DNA from 3 places in the Streptomyces sp. NPDC051211 genome. Region 2 is predicted to be linked to each of the others. Evidence: riboswitches for the same ligand, from Rfam matches in the RefSeq annotation. Region 2 holds a riboswitch; each other region holds the start of a gene.

Region 1 (7,506 bases), on a different contig from region 2:
ACTTCCGCGGGTTGCCGAGGGTTTCGAGGTACAGCAGGGCCACGTCCGTGTCCGGGTCCTCGTACCAGTACTGGAGGATGTCGTTGCCCGAGACGTCGGCCCGGTTGCCGGCCGAGACGAACGAGGACAGGCCTTCGCCGCGCCGCAGCAGGCCGGACAGCAGGGCGATCCCGATGGCCCCGGACTGGGTGAACAGGCCGATGCGGCCGCGGGCGGGCGCGGGGGCGGGCGTCAGAGAGGCGTTGAGGCTCACCTCCGGCGAGGTGTTGATCACTCCGTACGCGTTGGGGCCGATGATCCGCATCCCGTACGAGCGGGCCTGGCGGACGAGTTCGCGCTGCCGGTCCTGCCCCTCGGGTCCGCTCTCGCCGTATCCGGCGGAGAGGACCACCAGGCCCTGGACGCCGTGCTCGCCGCAGGCGGCGACCGCCTCCGGGACCCGCTCGGCGGGGACCGCGACGACGGCGAGGTCGACCGGGGCGCCGATGTCGGCGAGGGTGCGGTAGGCGCGGACCCCTTCGAGGAGGTCACCGGCTATGCCGGGGGCGAGCGCGTCGTTCACGGCGTAGAGGTGGCCGCGGAAGCCGCTGTCGCGCAGGTTGCGCAGGGTGGCGGCGCCGACGCCGGAACCGGACCGGCTGACTCCGATCACCGCGACCGAGCCGGGGGCGAGCAGCCGCTGCACGGAGCGGGCCTCGGCGCGCAGCTCGCGGGCGCGCTGGACGGCGAGGGATTCGGCGGTGGGTTCGAGGTCGAGGGTGAGGTGGACGGAGCCGTCCTCGAAGCTGCGCCGCTGCTGGTAGCCGACGTCCTTGAACACCTTGATCATCTTGTTGTTGGCGGGCAGCACCTCGGCGACGAAGCGGCGGATGCCGCGTTCCCGGGCCACCGCGCCGATGTGTTCCAGGAGCGCGGAGGCGACTCCGCGGCCCTGGTGCGCGTCCTGGACCAGGAAGGCGACCTCGGCCCGGTCGGCGGTGCCGGAGGCGGGGCGGCCGTCGGGGCCGATGCGGTCGTAGCGGACGGTGGCGATGAACTCCCCGCCGACGGTGGCGGCGAGGCCGACCCGGTCCACGTAGTCGTGGTGCGTGAAGCGGTGCACGTCGCGGTCGGAGAGCCGGGGGTAGGGCGCGAAGAACCGGTAGTACTTCGACTCGTCCGACACCTGCTCGTAGAAGCTGACCAGGCGGCCGGCGTCCTCGGTGGTGATGGGCCTGATCCGGGCGGTGCCGCCGTCGCGCAGCACGACGTCCGCTTCCCAGTGGGCCGGGTACGAAGGGTCCGACGCGGTGGTCATGGCCTGATCCTAAGGCCGGAAAGGGCCGGAACGGGCCGGGAAGCGCTCGCGCGGCGCATTAGGCAACTCGGGGCAAACCAGTGCAAGCTGGGGAAGGTCCAACGGCTCGGGAGACGGGCCGAGGCCGGTAGGAGCATTCCGGACGTCATGAGAGACTGGTCTAGACAACCGTAAGAACCTGAAGGGCATCACCATGGCAGAGCGCCGCGTCAACGTCGGCTGGGCCGAGGGCCTGCACGCTCGTCCCGCCTCGATCTTCGTCCGTGCGGCGACCGCTTCCGGCGTCCCGGTGACCATCGCGAAGGCCGGCGGCAACCCGGTCAACGCCGGGTCCATGCTCGCGGTGCTGGGCCTGGGCGCCCAGGGCGGCGAGGAGATCGTGCTCGCGTCGGACGCGGAGGGTGCGGACGCCGCCCTCGACCGCCTGGCGAAGCTGGTCGCGGAGGGCCTCGAGGAGCTCCCCGAGACCGTCTGATCCTTCGGGTTCACCCCTTGCATCCGCGGCGGAGCCGCGGCCCCCGGCCACCGGGAGCCGCGGCTCCGCCGTTTTGCACCCCGGCCGTTCCGCGACCCCTGCTGTTCCCGCGGTCCGGCTGTTCCCGCGCCCCGGCCGTTTCGCGCCACCGGCCGTTCCGAACCCGGCCGATTTACGCCACGGCCTTTTCAAGGGACCGGCGATTCTTTTCCCACGCAGCAATGAATTCCGCACGGCAGTGAATTCAGGCCGCTCGGCGATATACCCACCCTTTGTATACGGCTCCTGTTAATGCAGGCCGCTCGACATGTTTACGGCAGGTTGCGAAGTCCTCACCGGCCCCCCGCTCCGCAGCCGCATCCGGTGCGCCTCGCCGGCCCGCTCCGCATGCGCGGCCGTCAGCGCCCGCGCCCGTTCCGCGTCGCCCCGGGCCACCGCGTCCACGATCGCCCCGTGTTCCGCCCAGGACTCCGCCGGCCGGGCCGGTGCCTGGACCGCGTACATCCAGGCGACCTTGTGGCGCAGCTGGGTGAGCAGGGAGATCAGGCCGGGGCTGCCGGAGGCCTGGGACAGGGTCTCGTGGAACCAGCCGCCCAGGGCCCGCAGGTCCTCGCCCTGGCCCTGGCGGGCCCGCTCCTGGCCCAGCCGGACCAGGCCGCGCAGCACCTTGAGGTGTGCGTCGGTGCGGCGGCGGGCCGCCCGGGCGGCCGCGAGGGGTTCCACCAGCATCCGCAGCTCCAGCAGGTCGGCCGCCTCCTGCTGGGTCGGCTCGGCCACGCACGCGCCCGCGTGCCGCCGCGTGGTGACGAAGCCCTCGGACTCCAGGGTGCGCAGCGCCTCGCGGACCGGGACCCGGGACACCCCGTACCGGCGGGCGAGGAGTTCCTCGGTGAGCCTGGCTCCGGGCTGGAAAACTCCGGTGACGATGTCGTCGCGGATTGCCGTACACACCGCGTGCGCAGGAATACGCAAGACCGGACCTCCGCTTAATGCTGTCGTCATTGGCGTCAATGCCTCGACTCTATTGCAGCACGCGGTGATTTCCGAGCGCGGACGGGAAACAAATGAAGAAGACCCCGGCTCGGTGAGCCGGGGTCTTCTTCGATGCTGCGGGCAGCCGCACTCAGAGGCTGACGCCGTGCGAGCGCAGGTAGGTGATCGGGTTGATGTCCGAGCCGTAGTCCGAGCCGGTCCGGGCCTCGAAGTGGAGGTGCGGGCCGCTGGAGTTGCCGGTGGAGCCGGACAGGCCGATCTGCTGGCCGGGGGTGACCTGCTGGCCCTTGGAGACGCTCAGCGAAGCCAGGTGGCCGTACTGGGTGTAGGTGCCGTCGGCGTGCTTGATGACGACGTTGTTGCCGTACGCGCCGCCCCAGCCGGCCTCGACGACGGTGCCGAGGCCCACCGCGCGGACCACGGTGCCGGAGGCCGCGTGGAAGTCGATGCCGGTGTGGCTGCCGGAGGACCACATGCCGCCGCCGGCCTTGTACTGGGTGGAGACGTACGAGTCGGCGAGCGGGGAGACGAAGGTGTTCAGGCGCTTGCGCTCGGCCTCGCGGGCGGCGCGCTCCTTGGCCTCGCGCTCGGCCTTCGCCTTGACCTCGGCGATGCGCTTGGCCTCGGCGGCCTTCTGCTTCGCCTCGGCCTCGGCCTGCGCCTTGGCGGCGGCGGCCTCGGCGGCGTGCTGCTGGGCCGCGGCCTGGGCCTCGATGTCGCCGGCCAGGTCGTCGCCGACCACGACGGCGTTGAGGCCGGTGTCCTGGATCGCGTTGTCGTTGTCCGCGGCGAAGGCCGGAGCTGCGAAGGAGCCGATGACACCGGTGGTGGCAAGGGCGGCGATCCCGGCGATGCCGGCGGTCTTCTTGCTCAGACGGCTGGAACCACGGTGCTTACCGGCGGCACGAGTGCCCATGAAAAGGCTGGTCCTTTCCTTCCCTCTCGCCTACCGGGTTAGCTGACGGGTTCGGAGCAGGAAGGTCTCCTACGGTCCCCCTCCTGGCGGAGGCGGCCCGATTCACCCCAGGGACTGATGTGGGTCCCCGGCTCCCCAGGCTCGCGCCTGACGGGGACTCGGCGATCGCTGTCCGGTGCCGCGGGTGCGGCAGTTACAGCTGACGGACAGCGGGACCGACGCTAGGCGGATCATCAGTCAATCGCCAAACAGACACGCCTTTTTGTTGCGTACGCCACACGGCATACAGGCAGGCACTCCCCTTAACCGGACATACGGCACGCAAAGAGGACCTTGGCGGGCAATCCACCAAGGTCCTCTGTTCCTGCAGTCCCCGGAGGTCAGTTGGCGACCACGGTCACTTCACCGATGCCCAGCGCCCGCACCGGCTCCTCGATCTGCGCCGCATCGCCCACCAGGATCGTGACGAGACGGTCCGCCGGGAAGGCGCTGACCACCGCCGAAGTCGCCTCCACGGTGCCGGTTTCGGCCAGCCGCGCGTACAACTGCGCCTGGTAGTCGTCCGGAAGCTGCTGCTCGACCTGGTCGGCGAGGGTGCCTGCGACGGACGCGGCCGTCTCGAACTTCAGCGGGGCGACCCCCACCAAGTTCTGTACCGCCACGTCCCGTTCGGCGTCGGTCAGGCCGCCCTCCGCCAGCGTGCGGAGCACCTTCCACAGGTCGTCCAGCGCCGGTCCGGTGTTGGGGGTGTCGACCGAGCCGCTGATGGCGAGCATGCACGCGCCGGTGGCACCCTCCGGGGCCGTCGGGGCGGTGGAGCGCAGCACCTGGCCGAAGGCGCGCACGCCGTAGGTGTAGCCCTTCTCCTCGCGCAGCACCCGGTCCAGCCGGGAGGTGAGGGTGCCGCCCAGGCAGTACGTGCCCAGCACCTGGGCCGCCCAGACGCGGTCGTGCCGGTCCGGGCCGATCCGGCCGATCAGCAGCTGCGTCTGGACCGCGTCGGGACGGTCCACGATGACGACCCGGCCGGTGTCGTCGGCGGTCACCGGGGTCGCCTTGAGCGCGGGGGCGGTGCCGCCGGTCCACGCGCCCAGGGTGTCCGCCAGGACGGCGTCCAGGTCGGTGCCGGTGTAGTCGCCGACGATCACCGCGGTGGCGGCGGAGGGGCGTACGTGGGCCTCGTAGAAGGCGCGTACGGCCGCGGAGTCGATCCGGGCGACGGTCTCCGCGGTGCCCTGGCGCGGCCGGGACATTCGCAGGCCGGCCGGGAAGAGCTCCTTGGACAGCTGCATGGCGGCCCGGCGCTGCGGGTTGGCCAGCTCGTGCGGGATCTCGTCGAGCCGGTTGCGGACCAGCCGGTCCACCTCGGCATCGGCGAACGCGGGGGCGCGCAGCGCCTCGGCGAGCAGGGCGAGGCCCTTGGGTAGCCGGGAGGCGGGGACCTCCAGGGAGACCCGGACGCCGGGGTGGTCGGCATGCGCGTCGAGGGTGGCGCCGCAGCGCTCCAGGGCAGCCGCGAACTCCTCGGCCGAGTGCTTGTCGGTGCCCTCGGACAGCGCCCGGGCCATGATCGTGGCCACTCCGTCGAGGCCGGCCGGCTCGGCGTCCAGCGGGGCCTCGAGGATGATCTCGACGGCCACCACCTGCTGTCCGGGCCGGTGGCAGCGGAGCACGGTCAGGCCGTTGTCCAGGGCGCTGCGCGCGGGGGCCGGGAAGGCCCACGGGCGGGCCTCGCCGGCCTGCGGCTGCGGGTGGAAGGTCATCGTGACGGCTGCGGTGTCGCTCACTGCTCCGCCCCCTTGCTCTCGTCGTTCTCGCCGTTCTGGGCGGCGGATTCGGTTCCGGCGTCACGGGCTTCGGCGCGGGCGGCCCGGGCGTCGGTGTCGATCTCCGCCTCGACCTCCTCCTCGGTCCCGGGCTCCGCGGCGTCCTCGGGCAGCGGCTCGTAGACCAGCACCGCGCGGTTGTCGGGGCGCAGTCGGGCGGCGGCCACGGCCTGCACCTCCTCGGCGGTGATGTCGAGCACCCGCCCGACGGCGGTCAGCGCCAGCTGCGGGTCGCCGAACAGCACCGCGAAGCGGCACAGTTCGTCGGCGCGGCCGGCCACCGTGCCCAGCCGGTCCAGCCATTCGCGCTCCAGCTGGGCCTGGGCGCGCTCCATCTCCTCGGCCGTGGGGCCCTCGGCGGCGAACCGGGCGAGCTCCTCGTCCACGGCGGTCTCGATGTCCGGCACGTCCACGCCGCCGGAGGTCTTCACGTCCAGCCAGCCCATGGAGGGCGCGCCGGCCAGCCGCAGCATGCCGAAGCCGGCCGCGACGGCCGTCTGGTCGCGGCGTACCAGGCGGTTGTGCAGGCGGGAGGACTCGCCGCCGCCCAGGATGGTCAGGGCCACGTCGGCGGCGTCGCACTCGCGGGTGCCGTCGTGCGGCAGCCGGTAGGCCGCCATCAGGGCGCGCGCCGGGACCTTCTCCACGATCTCCTCGCGGAGCTCCTCGCCGATGGTGTCGGGCAGGGTGCCGTCGCGCGGCGGCTGCTTGCCGTCGTGGCCGGGGATGCTGCCGAAGTACTTCTCGATCCAGGTGAGGGTCTGCTGGGAGTCGATGTCGCCGACCACCGAGATCACCGCGTTGTTGGGCGCGTAGTACGTACGGAAGAAGGCACGCGCGTCCTCCAGGGAGGCGGCGTCCAGGTCGGCCATGGAGCCGATCGGCGTGTGGTGGTACGGGTGGCCCTCCGGGTAGACCAGGGCGGTCAGCCGCTCGAAGGCAGTGCCGTACGGGACGTTGTCGTACCGCTGGCGGCGCTCGTTCTTGACGACGTCGCGCTGGTTCTCCATGGACTCGTCGTCCAGGGCGGCCAGCAGCGAGCCCATCCGGTCCGCCTCCAGCCACAGCGCGAGCTCCACCTGGTGGGCGGGCATCGTCTCGAAGTAGTTGGTGCGCTCGAAGCTTGTGGTGCCGTTGAGGGAGCCGCCGGCGCCCTGGACCAGCTCGAAGTGCCCGTTGCCCGGCACGCTCGCGGAGCCCTGGAACATCAGGTGCTCGAAGAGGTGAGCCAGGCCGGTACGCCCCTTGACTTCGTGGCGCGAGCCGACGTCGTACCAGAGGCAGACAGCGGCGACCGGGGTGAGGTGGTCCTCGGAAAGCACCACGCGCAGGCCGTTGGCCAGCCGGTGCTCGGTCGCTGTCAGGCCGCCGGAGGCGGTCTGCTCGGTGGCCGTGTGACCCATGGGCATGTGGTCCCTTCGATCGCGATGCAGAGATTTCTGTCAGACCTGTCACTGTATGCAAGCGCGTCGGTCCCCGGAGAAGTTCCCGGGTCACTCCTGGGTCGGAGTCGGCGTTGTCAGAGCGTCGGGCCACAATGGTCCGCGTCAGACCCAGCCCGATCCGCCCGATCACTTGCCCGATCACTTGGTTAAGGAGCGCCGCAGCGATGGCCCGCCGCAGCACGAAGACCCCGCCGCCGGAGGATTTCGAGGAGAAGATCCTCGACATCGACGTCGTCGACGAAATGCAGGGCTCCTTCCTCGAGTACGCGTACTCGGTGATCTACTCCCGGGCCCTGCCGGACGCCCGGGACGGCATGAAGCCGGTGCACCGCCGGATCGTGTACCAGATGAACGAGATGGGCCTGCGGCCCGACCGCGGCTATGTCAAGTGCGCCCGCGTCGTGGGCGAGGTCATGGGCAAGCTGCACCCGCACGGCGACGCCTCGATCTACGACGCCCTGGTGCGCATGGCGCAGCCCTTCTCCATGCGGCTGCCGCTGGTCGACGGCCACGGCAACTTCGGTTCCCTCGGCAATGACGACCCGCCGGCCGCC
Region 2 (7,506 bases):
CTGCTTGAGCCTGGTCGCGGTGGAGAACCGGTCCCGGTTCCCGGCCATGTCGCGCCTCCCCTTTACTACGCGCCTGTACGACGCAGAACGTCCCCGCCCACGGTACGGGACCGTGGGCGGGGACGTAGGGAGGCTCTAGAGCTATCTCAGCCCTTGAAGCGCGGGAACGCGCTGCGGCCGGCGTACACCGCGGCGTCGTCGAGGATCTCCTCGATGCGCAGCAGCTGGTTGTACTTGGCGACGCGCTCGGAGCGGGCCGGGGCGCCGGTCTTGATCTGGCCGCAGTTGGTGGCGACGGCGAGGTCGGCGATGGTGACGTCCTCGGTCTCGCCGGAGCGGTGCGACATCATGCACTTGAAGCCGTTGCGCTGGGCCATCTCGACGGCGTCGAGGGTCTCGGTCAGCGAACCGATCTGGTTCACCTTCACGAGCAGGGCGTTCGCGGTGCCCTCCTCGATACCGCGGGCCAGGCGCTCCGGGTTGGTGACGAACAGGTCGTCGCCGACGAGCTGGACGCGGGCGCCGAGCTTCTCGGTGATGACCTTCCAGCCGGCCCAGTCGTCCTCGAACAGCGGGTCCTCGATGGAGACGAGCGGGTACGCGTCGACGAGGCCCTCGTAGTACTCGGTCATCTCGGCGGCCGAGCGGGACTGGCCCTCGAACTCGTACTTGCCGTCCTTGTAGAACTCGGACGCGGCGACGTCGAGCGCGAGCGCGATGTCCTTGCCGGGGGTGTAGCCGGCCTGCTTGATGGCCTCGACGATGAGGTCGAGGGCCTCGCGGTTGGAGCCGAGATTCGGCGCGAAGCCGCCCTCGTCGCCCAGACCGGTGGACAGGCCCTTGCCCTTCAGCACGGACTTGAGGGTGTGGTAGACCTCGGTGCCCCAGCGCAGCGCCTCGGAGAAGGACTCCGCGCCGATCGGGGCGATCATGAACTCCTGGATGTCCACGTTGGAGTCGGCGTGCGACCCACCGTTGAGGATGTTCATCATCGGAACGGGCAGCAGGTGCGCGTTCGGGCCGCCGAGGTAGCGGAACAGCGGCAGGTCCGAGGCCTCGGACGCGGCGTGGGCGACGGCCAGGGAGACGCCGAGGATCGCGTTGGCGCCGAGCGAGCCCTTGTTGTCGGTGGCGTCCAGGTCGAACATGGCCTGGTCGATCAGGCGCTGCTCGGTGGCGTCGTAGCCGACCAGCTCGGGGCCGATCTGCTCGATGACGGCGAGGACGGCCTTCTCGACGCCCTTGCCCATGTAACGGTTGGGGTCACCGTCACGGAGCTCAATGGCCTCGAAGGCGCCGGTGGAGGCGCCGGAGGGAACTGCAGCACGGCCGGTGCTGCCGTCGTCGAGGCCAACCTCGACCTCGACCGTGGGGTTGCCTCGGGAGTCCAGGATTTCCCGGGCTACGACGACGTCGATGGACGGCACGAGCATCTCCTTCTGGGATGTGACGCTGGGTGTGCGGTGGCGCGTGGGCCGTGGGACGGCCCTGCCGGTCTAGAGCCTAACCGGCTCCGGGCGGTCGGCCGGCCGACCGCCCGGCTCCTGGGACGAAAAAGGGCCCGAATACCCGCCTTCCGGGACATAGAGCCCCGGATTTGGCGCCGCATCGAGGCCGTACCGACGCCGCACCGGGGCCGTACCGACGCCGGCGGCGGCGCCGCATCGACACCGGAAGCAGCGCCGCCCGGCGCGTCGGTGACGCGCCGGGCGGATGTGCCGTGCCAGGAGTTCGACCGGGGGTCAGGAAAGCTTCAGCTTCTGGCCCGGGAAGATCAGATCGGCGTCCTGGACGATGTCCTTGTTCAGCTCGTGCAGCTGCTGCCAGCCGCCGTTGACGTCGTGGGCGTCGGCGATCGCACCGAGGGTGTCACCGGACTTGACCTCGTACGAGCCGTTGCCGGTCAGCGGGGCGGCCGGGGCGGCGGGCTTCGCGGCCGGCTTGGAGGCGGGCTTCGACGGGGCCGGGGCCTGCGAGCGCTCGGACCGGGTGGTGGTCTCGGTGCGCTTCGTCTCCTTCTTCGGCTCGGTCTTCTTCGTCTCGCTCTTGGCCTTGGAGCCGGAGCCGTTCGAGGTGCCGGTGGAGCCGCCGCCGTACGCGGCGTTGGTCAGGCCCTTGCCGCAGTGCGGCCAGGCACCCTTGCCCTGGCCCTTGAGGACCTTCTCGGCGATGGCTATCTGCTGGGCCTTGGAGGCCTTGTTGGCGGTGGAGGCGTACGCCTTGCCGCCGTACGCGGCCCAGGTGGAGGCGGAGAACTGCAGGCCGCCGTAGTAGCCGTTGCCGGTGTTGATCGACCAGTTGCCGCCGGACTCGCACTGAGCGACGGCGTCCCACTGCGAGGCGGTGGCGGCGTTCGCGGTGCCCGCGGCCATCAGCGGAGCGGCCGCAGCGGCGCCGACGACACCGGCGAGCGCGACGACACGGGTGGCCTTGGAGGCGCGGCGGTGCTTGCCCTTGCCGGAAAGCAGCATGGAACTTCTCCTCACCGACGCCTACGAGGTGAGCTGTCGGGTTCGGGCGAGTGAGTTGCCCGGCCTCGCGACCTAGCGCGTGGCTTAACCCCCAGCCGTTCCGTGACCATCTCTCAATGGCCGGGCCCGGCACTTACCTTGGTTCCCCCGCTCCTGCCTTCGGCGCTTGACGCGACGACTGTTCCCTCCGTCCGCCGGCAGGATTCGGCGATGCGGTCGAAGGAGCCCGCGGTGGCGAGCGATTCAGAAGGTAGACAGGTCTGCCCCGGATCTTCAACGAGCGTTTCGGACGCGAAACCGCCCCTACTTGCGCTCCCCGAACGGGTGTTTGCGCAGGTGAGGGGCGGATTTGCGGAAGGTCACGGGTGGGACACGCCAGTTGACCGGAAGAGACACATGTCTCACTTGCACGAAAGGGACATTGAGCGCTTTCCGGCCGCCCGAACTAGCCCTATTTCGGGCTTACATCCAGATTCTGTCCCGGCTTGATGAGGTCGGCGTCATCCCCGATGACCTGCTCGTTGGCGGCGTAGAGGGCGTTCCAGCCGCCCTCGACCCCCTTGGCATCCGCGATGGCCGTCAGGCTGTCGCCGGGTTGGACGGTGTACGTCGGCCCGGACGCGGCGTCGGATGTGACGGGCGCCTCGACGGCGGGCGCTCCGCGGTGCCGTCCGGTCCCGGACTCCGTGCCCGCCGTGGGAGTGGCGCCCGACTCGGCGGTGGGGGCGGTCGGGTCGGCGGCGGGGGCGGTCGGGTCGGCGGTCACGCCGGGGCCGGCCGGGGTGGAGGGCGCCGTGGGGAAGCTCGGAACAACCGGGGTCGTCGGGTCGGCCGTCGGACCGCCCGGAGTGTCCGGAGTGCTGGGAGTGCCCGGAGTGCCCGGAGTTGTGGGGTCGGCCGGCGGGGTGGTCGGGTCCGCCGGGGTGCCCGGAGTCCCGGGCGTGGTGGGGGTGCCGGGAGTGCCCGGGGTGCCCGGAGTGGCGGGAGCGGTCGGGTCGCCCGGCACCGGCAGCGGGCTGACCGGAGCGGTCGGCAGGCCCGGCGCGGTGGGCGCGGTCGGCTGCGCGGGCGCGGTCGGCTCGGTGGGCGGCAGCGGCGCGGGCATCACCGGCACACCGGGGGTGAACACCCCGCCCGGGGCGGCCTGGTCGTAGTCCGCGGCGGCGTCCGGGGTTTCCTCCGGGCGGACCGGGGCGAGGGCCTCCGGCTCGGGAGCCCCCGGCTGGCCGGGGTCCACGGCGGCGGCCGGGCCGTCCTGGGTCAGCCCGGCCGACTCGGCGCACATCGCCCACGCCTGGGGTCCCTGCGCGGCCAGCACCCGCTCGGCGACGGCGATCTGCTGCGAGCGGCTGGCCAGGTCGGCGCGCGGGGCGTAGTCGAGTCCGCCCGCGTTCTTCCACTGCTCCTGGGTGAACTGGAGCCCGCCGTACGCTCCGCTGCCGTAGTCGGCGCTCCAGGTGCCGCCGCTCTCGCACTCGGCGACCTTGTCCCAGGTTGCGGTGTCCGCGGCGGTCGCGCTGGTGGCGGCGAGCAGCGGCAACGCCAGGGCGGAGCCGGTCACTCCGGCCGTGACGACGATCGCGGGGACCTGACGGGGCCGACGATGGCGGCCGTTCCCGGAACGCATGAGGGTGGACCTTTCGCGTGACAGCGGGGAGGTCACGGAACCTAGCGCTCCTCGAACGCTTGTCACAAGTCGATGCAGCGCAGATCACGTAAAGGTCACATTGGGCGTCCCGGCGGATCCGCAGCGCTGACCTGCGGTCAGTTAATTAGCGGGGTGTGAAGACAACCGGAAGGGTGCGCAGCCCACGCATGATGAGCCCGCCGCGCCAGCGCAAGGCCTCCGGCTCCACCGCGAGCTGTAGATCCGGAATCCGCGTCAGCAAAGTCGCCAGCGCCGTCTGGCCTTCCAGGCGGGCGAGCGGAGCGCCCAGGCAGTAGTGGATTCCGTGGCCGTATCCGAGGTGCTGGTTGTCGGTGCGGGAGAGGTCCAGGGTGTCCGGGGAGGCGAAGCGTTCGGGGTCGCGGTCGGCGGCGGCGAGGACGACGAGGACCGGGTCGCCGGCGGCGATGTCCTGTCCGCCGAGCGTCAGCGGGCGGGTGGCGAACCGCCAGGTGGCCAGCTCGACCGGGCCGTCGTAGCGGAGCAGTTCCTCCACTCCGGTGGCGAGCAGTCCCCTCTCGCCGGCCGCGAGGGAGGTCTGGAGGCGGGCGCGCTGGTCCGGGTTCATGAAGAGGGAGTGGACGCCGTTGCCGATCAGGTTCACCGTGGTCTCGAATCCGGCGAACAGCAGGATGAAGGCCATCGCGGCGGCCTCGTTCTCCGTCAGGTGCTCACCGTGGTCGCTCGCCCGGATCAGACCGGAAATCAAGTCTTCGCCCAGATCATCCCTTTTACGGTGAATCAGCTCGACGAGGTAGTTCCGCATCTGCTTCACCGAGCGGGCCACCCCGCCCCGCGGCCCGCCGCCGTGCCGGATCATCATCCCGGCCCAGTCGCGGAAGTCGTCCTGGTCCTCCCGCGGTACGCCGAGCAGCTCGCAGATGGCGTAGATGGGGAGCGGGAACGCGAACTCGTGGATGAGGTCCGCCTCCCCCTTCCCCGCGAACTTGTCGATCAGGTGGTCGGTGAGCTCCTGCACCCGCGGGGTGAACTCGGCGACCCGGCGCGGCGTGAACGCCTTCGACACCAGCCGCCGCAGCCGCGTGTGGTCCGGCGGGTCGATGTTGAGCAGATGGGTCATCAGCTCCGCCTTGCGCTCCCCCGGGATGCCGGTCTTGCCCTTGGCGTGCGCGGGCTCCGCGTGGTGCGCCGGGTTCTTGCTGAGCCGCTGGTCGGCGAGGGCCTGGCGGGCATCGGCGTACCGGGTCACCAGCCAGGCCTCGACCCCGCTGGGCAGCTTGGTGCGGTGCACCGGGGAGTGCTCGCGCAGCCAGGCGTAGGCCGGGTACGGGTCGGTCGCGAATTCCCAGTCGAAGAGCGTGGGCGCGGCGGGGATCTCGGAGGCGGCGGGGTCATCGTGCACCACCCGACCGTATCCCGGCGCCCACCCCGCACCCCTTATGGGTGGTTCGCCGCGGCTGTCCGTAGATCGGAGGGAGCTTGACCTGACCTTCCCCCGCATTCCTACTTTCGGTTTTGTGGATGTGAGGATCTTGAAAAGCAGTTTTGCGGTGGTGGAGAGACGGGCCGAACACGCGGTCAAGTTCTTCTACTCCCACCTGTTCTGGCACAACCCGCACCTGCGCGATCTGTTCCCGTCCTCCCTCGAGGACATGGAACGCCAGCGGGACCGGCTGTTCGCCGCGCTCACCCACGTGATCGCCCACCTCGACGACGAGAGCGTCGTCCCCTATCTACGGGACCTCGGCCGCGACCACCGCAAGTTCCGGGCGGGCCCCGAGCACTACGCGGCCGTCGGCACCAGCCTGCTCGCCGCGCTCGCCGAGGCCTCCGGCGAGGCCTGGACCCCGGCCGTGGAGAAGGCCTGGTCCGAGGCCTACCAGGTGATCGCCGACGCGATGACGGCCGGAGCGGCCCAGAGCACGGACCCGCCGTGGTGGGACGCGGAGATCGTGCGCCACCTCCAGTACGGGGAGGACATCGGGGTGCTGACGCTCCGGCCCCACCAGCCGCTGCCCTACCGGCCCGGCCAGTACGTCAGCGTGAGCAGCGAACGGGTGCCGACCACCTGGCGCACCTATTCCATAGGCAATGCGCCCCGCGCCGACCACACCATCGACCTGCACGTCAGCCGGATCGAGCGCGGCCGGCTCAGCACCGCGCTGGTCCGCGAGGTCCAGCCCGGCGAGCGGCTGCGGCTGGGCGCGGCCGGCGGGCACATGACGCTGCGCCGGGACGGCCGGCCGATCAGCCTGATCGCGGCCGGCACCGGCTGGGCTCCGGTGCTGGCCATGCTGGAGGAGCTGGTGGCCGACCCTCCCGATCAGGACGTGCGGCTGTTCGTGTGCGCCCGCGACCAGACGTACCTGTACGACCGGCCGCTCATCGACGCGTACGCGGCGGAGTGCGGCTGGCTGAGCGTCAGCTACCTCACCCCGGCTCCCGGGCAGCACCGCAACCAGGCCACCGACCGGCTGGCCACCGCGCTCGGCAACCGCGGCCTGTGGCCCGACCAGGACGTCTACCTCAGCGGCCCGGCGGAGTTCATCGACGAGACCGCGTACCTGCTGGAGGACCTGGGCGCCCGCCCCGCCCGGATCTTCCACGACTCGGTGCCCGCCGCCGGGCCGGGCCGGGGCCGGCCGCTGGGCTTCGGCGAGTGGTTCCTGAACCGCCCGTCCCCGCACTGGCACAACCCTTCGGGCCGGGCCCCGCGCGAGCGCTGAGATCAGGGGCGCATGCCCGCTGCCGGGGGCTACTCGCCGACACCCTCGGCGGCACGGATCGCGTCCCGGTAGGTGCGGGCCGCCGCGCGCAGCGCGGTCTCCGGGTCCACCCCCGCCGCCTCGGCGCGCGCCGCGAGCGCCAGCAGTTCGTAACCGATCCCCTCGCCCTCCGGCAGTGCCACGGGCACGCCGCCCGCCCGCGCGCGGCCGGCCAGTTTCGCCGCGAGCGCCAGACCGGGCTGTCCCATCGGAATGCCGTCGGTCACCGATTCGCGCTGCTTCTCCACGGCCTTGGTGCGCTGCCAGTGCTCCTGGACGTCCTCGGGGGTCTCGGCCTTCGCGTCGCCGAACACGTGCGGGTGCCGGTGGATGAGCTTCTCCACGAGGGCGCCGGCCACGTCGTCGATGGAGAACGGCTCCGTCTCGTCCTCCTCGGCGATCCGCGCGTGGAAGACCACCTGGAGCAGGACGTCGCCCAGCTCCTCCCGGAGCTCCTCGCGGTCCCCGTCCTCGATGGCCTCGACCAGCTCGTACGCCTCCTCGATGGCGTACTTCGCGAGGCCCCGGTGGGTCTTGCGGGAGGTCCAGGGGCAGTCCCGGCGGACCCGGTCCATGACCTGGACGAGGTCGAGGAGCCGGGCGCCGGGCAGGTCGTAGGAGCCGGGCAGCAGCTCCAGGTCGG
Region 3 (7,506 bases), on a different contig from region 2:
CACGCCTTCCACGGACTGACCACCGGCTCCCTGTCGGTCAACGGGGAGAACGGATTCCGGGACGGCTTCGCCCCGCTGCTGCCCGATACGGAGATCGCCCTCGGCGATCTGGACGCGCTGTCCCGCGAGCTGGCGAAGGGCGATGTGGCGGCCTTCGTGGTCGAGCCGATCCAGGGCAAAGGGGTGCACGAGGCCCCGCCCGGATTCCTGCGGGCGGCACAGGAACTGCTCCACCGGCACAAGGCACTGCTCATCGCCGACGAGGTGCAGACCGGCCTCGGACGCACCGGGGACTTCTACGCGTACCAGCACGAAGAGGGCGTCGAGCCGGACCTGGTGTGCGTGGCCAAGGCGCTGTCGGGCGGCTATGTGCCGGTCGGAGCCACCCTCGGCAAGGACTGGATCTTCAAGAAGGTCTATTCGTCCATGGACCGGGTGCTCGTCCACTCGGCCAGCTTCGGATCCAATGCGCAGGCCATGGCCGCCGGGCTCGCGGTGCTGTCGGTGATGGAGCAGGAGGAGGTGGTGGCCAACGCCCGGGCGATGGGCGACCTGCTGCGGGGGCGGCTGGCCGCCCTGGTGGACGAGTACGAGCTGCTGCACGAGGTGCGCGGCCGCGGCCTGATGGTCGGCATCGAGTTCGGCCGGCCCTCCTCACTGGGCCTGCGCAGCCGGTGGGCGATGCTGCAGGCGGCCCGCAAGGGGCTGTTCGCGCAGATGGTGGTGGTGCCGCTGCTGCAGCGGCACCGGATCCTCACCCAGGTCTCGGGGGACCACCTGGAGGTCATCAAGCTGATTCCGCCGCTGGTCGTGGACGAGCGGGACGTGGACCGGTTCGTGACGGCCTTCCGGGCCGTCATGGACGAGGCGCACGGGGGCGGCGGCCTGATGTGGGACTTCGGCCGGACCTTGGTGAAGCAGGCCGTCGCCAACCGCTGACGGCCTGCTCCTTGGGTTGCGCGGGTTCCGGTGATTCCGGGGGTTCCGGTGGTTTCAGGGCATTCGGCGCCTTCGAGGCCTTTGGTACCTTCGAGGCTTTCGAGACCTTCGGGGGTGGTCAGTCCAGCAGTCTTTCGCGGAGCCGGCCGAGGGTCACGGGCAGCAGCCCGAGGCCCTCGGTGAGGTAGGCGTCCACGCCGCCCCAGGTCTCCTCGATGGTGTCGAAGGCGGCCGTCAGGTATTCGGCGCGGGCGTCGAAGAGCGGGCCCAGCAGGGCCATCACCTCGGGGGAGCGGGCCTCGGCCGAATCGCTGCTGCGGCGGACCCGGTAGCGGCGGTGCGGGGCGTTGGACTCCAGGTAGTCCGCCAGGATCGCCTCGCGCTCGACGCCGAGGGCGAGCAGGGTGACGGCGACGGAGAGCCCGGCCCGGTCCTTTCCGGCGGCGCAGTGCATCAGGGCCGGCACGCTGTCCTCCGCGAGGGCGTGCACCACCCGGCTGTGTTCGGCGGTGCGGGTGCGGATGATCTGCCGGTACGAGGCCGCCATCCGGGCCGCCGCCCTGCCTTCGCCGAGCAGCTCGCGCAGCTGGTCGAGGTCGCCGTCGCGGACCATCTTCCAGAACTCCTTGCCGTCCGCCGGATCGGAGAGCGGAATGCTGACATTCCGGACTCCCGGCAGTTCGACGTCGGGCCCCTCCAGTGCGTGGTCGGCGGAGTTCCGGAAGTCGAAGATGGTGTGCAGGCCGAGCGAGGCGAGAAACTCTGCGTCGGTTTCGGTGGCATGTGCGAGATGTCCGCTTCGGAACAGTACTCCCGGTCTGACCCTCCGTCCGTCCGCAGTCGACAAACCGCCCACATCGCGGAAGTTGCGCACTCCGGACAGTTCGGGCTCAGTGGACGAAGGGTGGGGTATCTGCTGCGTCACAAGGACTCCTTCGCGTCGGTGCCGCCTCGTGAGCCAGATCATACGGTGACGTTGAGTGGCGGCCGACCGTCGTCGAATTGCCTTGTAGGGACGGGTGTTGTCGGTACGGAATGGACGGAGCGTGACCGGAATTCCATTGATCCATCACTTCGGTGATTTCTTCTGCGAATTCATGGCTTGTTCCATGCGCTCCAACTGGAATACGGTCACCCCGAATCCAGGTGGAACGCCGAATCCTGCCGCCACCTGGAAACCGCACCCGACCATTCATGTGCCCGGCAGGAGCGGGGGAACCAGGTAGGCCGCTTGTCCCGGATCTCCGATCCGGGACGGCTCGGGGTGAAGCCGTGCATCCGCTGTACGGCCGGACATCTCCAGTCCGAACCCGACAGCTCACCTCGCAGGCGACGGAGAGGAATGCGCCATGCCCGGAAAGGGTAAGCACCGCCGCCCCAAGTCCAGCCCGATCACCCGCGGTTTCGTCGCGGCCGGCACCGGCGGCGCGGCTCTCGCGCTTCCGCTGCTGGGTGCCGCCGGCGCGAATGCCGCCGAGCTGCCGGCCGCCCACACCGCGGCCAAGCTGCCGTCCCAGGTGCCCGCCGCGTTCCAGGCCCAGGCTCAGGCTCAGGCCCAGGTTCGGTCCCAGGCCGTGCCCGCCGCCGCTCCGCAGCTGGCTCCCTCCGTCTACACCGTCGTGAAGGGCGACTGCCTCTCCGACATAGCCCAGGACCGGAACCTCGGCGGCGGCTGGCAGCAGCTCTACGCGGACAACCGCGAGGCCGTCGGCTCCAACCCGTCGCTGATCCACCCGGGCCTGCGGCTGACCCTGGGCGGGCAGGGTGCGGCCCCGTCCGAGGCGGCGCCGCAGGCCCAGTCCGAGGCCCGGTCCGAGGTCCCGTCCGAGGACTCCGCCGAGTCCGAGCAGCAGCAGTCCGCGCCGGCCCCGCAGCAGTCGGCGCCCGCGCCGAAGAAGCGGTCCGCGCAGGCCCCGAGCACCTCCGGCAACGAGCCCTCGGCCGCGTCCGCCTCGGAGGACCGGGGCCAGGGCTCCGCCGCACAGGAGCAGAGCGGCGGCTCCGAGGCCGGCGCCTCCACCGGTGCCGGATTCGTCGCCCCCGTCAACGCCCGCATCAACACCCAGTACGGGGCCAGCGGCGCCATGTGGTCCAGCGGCACCCACACCGGCGTCGACTTCGGTGCGACCGCCGGCACCAGCGTCAAGGCGGTCGGCGCGGGCACCGTGGTCTCCGCCGGCTGGGGCGGCTCGTACGGCAACGAGGTCGTCATCCGGCACGCCGACGGCCACTACTCGCAGTACGGCCACATGTCCCAGCTGTCGGTCTCGACCGGCCAGAGCGTCACCGCCGGCCAGCAGGTGGGCCTCGTCGGCTCCACCGGCAACTCCACCGGCCCGCACCTGCACTTCGAGATCCGCACCGGTCCGAACTACGGCTCGGACATCAACCCGCTCAGCTACCTCCGCTCCAAGGGCGTGAGCGTCTGACGGACGCAGGTCCGCCCAGCAGGCCTCCGGGGCCGGGAATCCGAGGGGGACTCCCGGCCCCGGCCCCCTTTCGTCCGTATTCCGTCCGACCGGGTGGCAAAGATCACGGTCCGTCAACCCCTGGCTACGGTCGCGTAGGTCACAGGTGTCGGGGAAAGATAAGTCGTCGTGGCAGGCGACGACGACTCGACGAATTCGACATTCCAGACCATTGGCTCATACGCGGCGATCGGCGACAGCTTCACCGAGGGTGTGGGGGACCCGGGACCGGGGGACACCTTCGTCGGCTGGGCCGACCGGCTGGCCGTACTCCTGGCCGACCGACGCGATGAGCACGACTTCCGGTACGCCAACCTCGCCGTGCGGGGCCGGCTGCTCGACCAGATCGTGGCCGAACAGGTGCCGCGGGCCAAGGAGCTCGCCCCCGACCTGGTCAGCTTCTGCGCCGGCGGCAACGACATCATCCGGCCCGGCAGCGACCCCGACGACGTGGCCGAGCGCTTCGAGGCGGCCGTCGCCGACCTCACCGGCGCCGTCGGCCAGGTCATGATCACCACCGGTTTCGACACCCGCGGCGTGCCGGTGCTGCGCCATCTCCGGGGCAAGGTGGCGACGTACAGCGCCCACGTGCGGGCCATCGCCGACCGGTACGACTGCCCGGTGCTCGACCTCTGGTCGCTGAAGTCCGTACAGGACCGGCGGGCCTGGGACGACGACCGGCTGCACCTCTCGCCCGAGGGGCACACCCGGGTCGCCCTGCGGGCCGCCCAGGTGCTCGGCCTGGAGGTGCCGGCCGACCCCGACCAGCCGTGGCCGCCGCTGCGACCGCGCGGCTCGGCCGAGGTGACCCGGGACAATATCCAGTGGGCGCGCGAACACCTCGTACCGTGGATCGGGCGGCGGCTGCGCGGGGAGTCCTCCGGAGATCATGTGGAGCCCAAGCGGCCGGATCTGCTGCCCCTGTGAGCAGGGGGACGGGCGCCGGTACCGGAATCCTTCGGGGTCGGTGTGCGTTGGGAAGGGCAGACACACCGTAGTACCGTCCTGCACCCACCCTCCCAGGAGGCGCCTTGACCGGCTCCCGTCCCTTGCGTTCGCGGCTGCGCGAGCTGCGGTCCGAAGCGTTCGGCGCGGACCCGTCCGGCGCGCGGATGGAGCGGATCCGCCGCTCGCCGAACTTCGCCGACGGCGTCTTCCGGAACCCGGTGGGGGCACGGACCAGACCGTCCGGCTCCAAACGGGAGTTCGCCAAGATCTACTTCCACAAGGAGCAGCGGCTGCGCCGCAGTCCCGGCGCGCCCGTCCCGGTCCATCCGACCACCCTGGCCGACCTGGCGAAACCGCCGGTCAGCGGCCTGCGGCTGACCTGGATGGGCCATTCCAGCGTGCTCGCCGAGATCGACGGGCGCCGGGTGCTGTTCGACCCGGTTTGGGGAGAGCGGTGCTCTCCCTTTCCCTTTGCCGGCCCCAAGCGGCTGCACCCCGTGCCGGTGCCGCTGGCCGCCCTCGGCCCGGTCGACGCCGTGGTGATCTCGCACGACCACTACGACCACCTGGACCTGCCCACGATCAAGGCCCTGGCCGGTACGGACACCGTCTTCGCGGTGCCGCTCGGCGTGGGCGCCCACCTGGAGCGCTGGGGTGTCTCCGAGGACCGGCTGCGCGAGCTCGACTGGAACGAGTCCACCAAGATCGCCGGTCTCTCGCTCACCGCGACCCCCGCCCGCCACTTCTGCGGACGCGGCCTGCGCAACCAGCAGCACACCCTCTGGGCCTCCTGGGCCGTCGCGGGCGACGAGCACCGGATCTTCCACAGCGGGGACACCGGCTACTTCCCCGGCTTCAAGGAGATCGGCGCGGAGCACGGCCCCTTCGACGCCACCATGATCCAGATCGGCGCCTACAGCGAGTACTGGCCGGACATCCACATGACCCCCGAGGAGGGCATGCGCGCCCACCTCGACCTGCAGGGCGGCGTCCCCCACGGGGTGATGCTGCCGATCCACTGGGGCACCTTCAACCTGGCCCCGCACGCGTGGGACGAGCCCGGCGAGGGCACGATGACGGCGGCCGCGGCCGTCGGCGCCCGGGTCGCCCTGCCGGTGCCGGGCCTGCCGTTCGAGCCCGGCGCGGCCGAGCTCCCGGACCGGCCCTGGTGGCGTCCGTACGTGGCCGGGGGCGCGACCCTGCCCGCCCGGACCGGGGCGGCGGAGGCGGCGGAAGCGGAAGCGGAAGCCGCCGAGCCGGCCCTCGGCGAGCGGCGGCCGGCCGTGACCCGCGAGGAGCCGGAGGCGGTCGGCTCCTGACCGGTCGGCTCGCCCTTCAGAGAGGGCCGACGGCTCCCGGGCGGCTTCAGTGCTGCCCGGGGGCCATGTCGTAGGTGACCCACATGGTCCGGGTCGCCACCTGGTCGTACTTGGACCTCGCCCGGTGGTTGTCGTCGGCGGTGATCCACCGGACCACGCTCCAGCCCCGCTCGGCGGCGATCCCGCGCAGCGCCGCGAGCAGCAGGTCGGCCGCGCCCGCGCCCCGGTGCTCCGGCGCCACGAACAGGTCGTCGAGGAAGCAGCCGACCGTCGCGGAGAGCGGCCGGGCGAACGGCCGGTAGTGCGCCAGGCCGACGAGCCGGCCCTCGGCGTCCTCCGCGACCAGGCCGCTGACCTCGTGGCCGGGATCGGTCACCCACGACCAGGTCAGCGCGGCCGCCTCCTCCGTCTGCTCCACCCGGTAGAAGTCGGCGTAGCCGCGGTACAGCGCGCGCCACTGGGCGAAGTCCTCCGGGTGGACGGCGCGGATCGTCAGGTCGGACATGCGTGAGCTCCTGCGTTTCGGTCAGCGGCCGGCGGGAGGTGCCGGCCCCGGGAACCGATCATGCCGGAGCCGGGCCGGGCGGCAGCCCCCGCCCTGCCCCTGAGGGCCGCGCCCATCCCCCACCCTCATCCCCGGGGGCGCAATCGGGCTGTCGTACGAGCGCTCCTTCGGGAGCGGGAAGCACCCCGGTGAAGTTCCCCAACTGGCCGTCAGGGGCAGGAGCGGGCGGTCTAGCGTGGGTACTCGGTGATCAACACCGGGTCCCGGAACCGCGCCGGGGGCCGGGCCCCACGTACGCACGTACCGAGGACGCCGATGTCCGGACTCCGCGCCGCCGCCCGCCACACCTCGTCGAGACACGCCGTCACCGGAGGGGGACGACACATACGCCCCCAGCTCGTCCGCGCCGCCCTGCTGCCCACCCTGGCAGCCGGGCTCAGCGGCGCAGCCGCCGTCATCTTCACCCTCCAGCTGGGCGGCGGTGCCGGTGACCGGGACCCCCGGCTCTGGCCGGTCCTGGCCGGCTGCGGACTCCTGGTGGCCGGCGCGCTCGCCGCCGCGCTGCTGGGAGCCCAGCGCGCCGCCAAGACCGTACGCGACCGCTGTGAAGCGCTGCGCCGGTCCAGCAGCCGCGGCCGGCTGGAGCTGCGGGCCACCGCGGAGCAACTGGAGCGGGGCGAGACCCCGGCCCGGCCGGCCCGCACGGGGACCGGTCGCCCGCCCGGCGGCGCGTCCGCAGGCTCCCCTGCCGCCACGGACGAATTCTGGCTGCTGGCCCAGGAGTTGCGAGGTGCCCGCGAGCAGGCCCAGGCCACCGTGGTACGGCTGGCCGGGCCCGACGGCAGGCCCGGCGGCGACCACCGGGTCGAGGTCTTCGTCAACCTCGCCCGCCGCCTCCAGTCGCTGGTGCACCGGGAGATCTCGCTGCTCGACGACCTGGAGGACACGGTCGAGGACCCGGACCTGCTCAAGGAGCTGTTCCACGTCGACCACCTCGCCACCCGGATCCGGCGGCACGCGGAGAACCTGGCGGTGCTCGGCGGGGCCGCCTCCCGCAGGCAGTGGACCCGGCCGATCGACCTGAGCGAGGTCCTGCGCTCGTCCGTCGCCGAGGTGGAGCAGTACACCAGGGTGAAGGTGGTGCCCCCGGCGGGCGGCACGGTGCGCGGGCACGCCGTCGCGGACGTGGTGCACCTGCTGGCCGAACTCGTCGAGAACGCCACGGTGTTCTCCGCGCCCGACACCGATGTGGTGCTGCGCGCCGAGCGGGTGACGGCCGGCATCGCGGTCGAGGTGGAGGACCGCGGGCTGGGCATGCCGCCGGAGG

The links. A riboswitch is a leader RNA that binds a small molecule or an ion and turns the genes downstream of it on or off. The one in region 2 is predicted to bind cyclic di-AMP.
Region 1: another riboswitch for cyclic di-AMP. It lies ahead of AB0447_RS26620 (M23 family metallopeptidase); the one in region 2 lies ahead of AB0447_RS21170 (transglycosylase family protein).
Region 3: another riboswitch for cyclic di-AMP. It lies ahead of AB0447_RS07865 (LysM peptidoglycan-binding domain-containing M23 family metallopeptidase); the one in region 2 lies ahead of AB0447_RS21170 (transglycosylase family protein).

What each region holds. Positions count from the first base shown of each region.
Region 1 covers NZ_JBFBAV010000033.1:34,882-42,387, forward strand. The annotation lists gene AB0447_RS26605 (GNAT family N-acetyltransferase) at 1-1,297, opposite strand, end outside; gene AB0447_RS26610 (HPr family phosphocarrier protein) at 1,491-1,772, shown strand; gene AB0447_RS26615 (GntR family transcriptional regulator) at 2,061-2,744, opposite strand; gene AB0447_RS26620 (M23 family metallopeptidase) at 2,896-3,681, opposite strand; cyclic di-AMP (ydaO/yuaA leader) riboswitch at 3,694-3,855, opposite strand; gene AB0447_RS26625 (pitrilysin family protein) at 4,062-5,444, opposite strand; gene AB0447_RS26630 (pitrilysin family protein) at 5,465-6,910, opposite strand; gene AB0447_RS26635 (DNA topoisomerase IV subunit A) at 7,117-7,506, shown strand, end outside.
Region 2 covers NZ_JBFBAV010000021.1:31,220-38,725, reverse strand. The annotation lists gene AB0447_RS21180 (septum formation initiator family protein) at 1-48, opposite strand, end outside; gene eno (phosphopyruvate hydratase) at 147-1,433, opposite strand; gene AB0447_RS21170 (transglycosylase family protein) at 1,743-2,471, opposite strand; cyclic di-AMP (ydaO/yuaA leader) riboswitch at 2,475-2,646, opposite strand; gene AB0447_RS21165 (transglycosylase family protein) at 2,923-4,098, opposite strand; gene AB0447_RS21160 (cytochrome P450) at 4,244-5,500, opposite strand; gene AB0447_RS21155 (globin domain-containing protein) at 5,649-6,824, shown strand; gene AB0447_RS21150 (nucleoside triphosphate pyrophosphohydrolase) at 6,854-7,506, opposite strand, start outside.
Region 3 covers NZ_JBFBAV010000005.1:87,201-94,706, reverse strand. The annotation lists gene AB0447_RS07875 (aspartate aminotransferase family protein) at 1-939, shown strand, start outside; gene AB0447_RS07870 (tyrosine-protein phosphatase) at 1,058-1,864, opposite strand; cyclic di-AMP (ydaO/yuaA leader) riboswitch at 2,082-2,284, shown strand; gene AB0447_RS07865 (LysM peptidoglycan-binding domain-containing M23 family metallopeptidase) at 2,289-3,368, shown strand; gene AB0447_RS07860 (SGNH/GDSL hydrolase family protein) at 3,537-4,334, shown strand; gene AB0447_RS07855 (MBL fold metallo-hydrolase) at 4,439-5,674, shown strand; gene AB0447_RS07850 (GNAT family N-acetyltransferase) at 5,721-6,179, opposite strand; gene AB0447_RS07845 (ATP-binding protein) at 6,495-7,506, shown strand, end outside.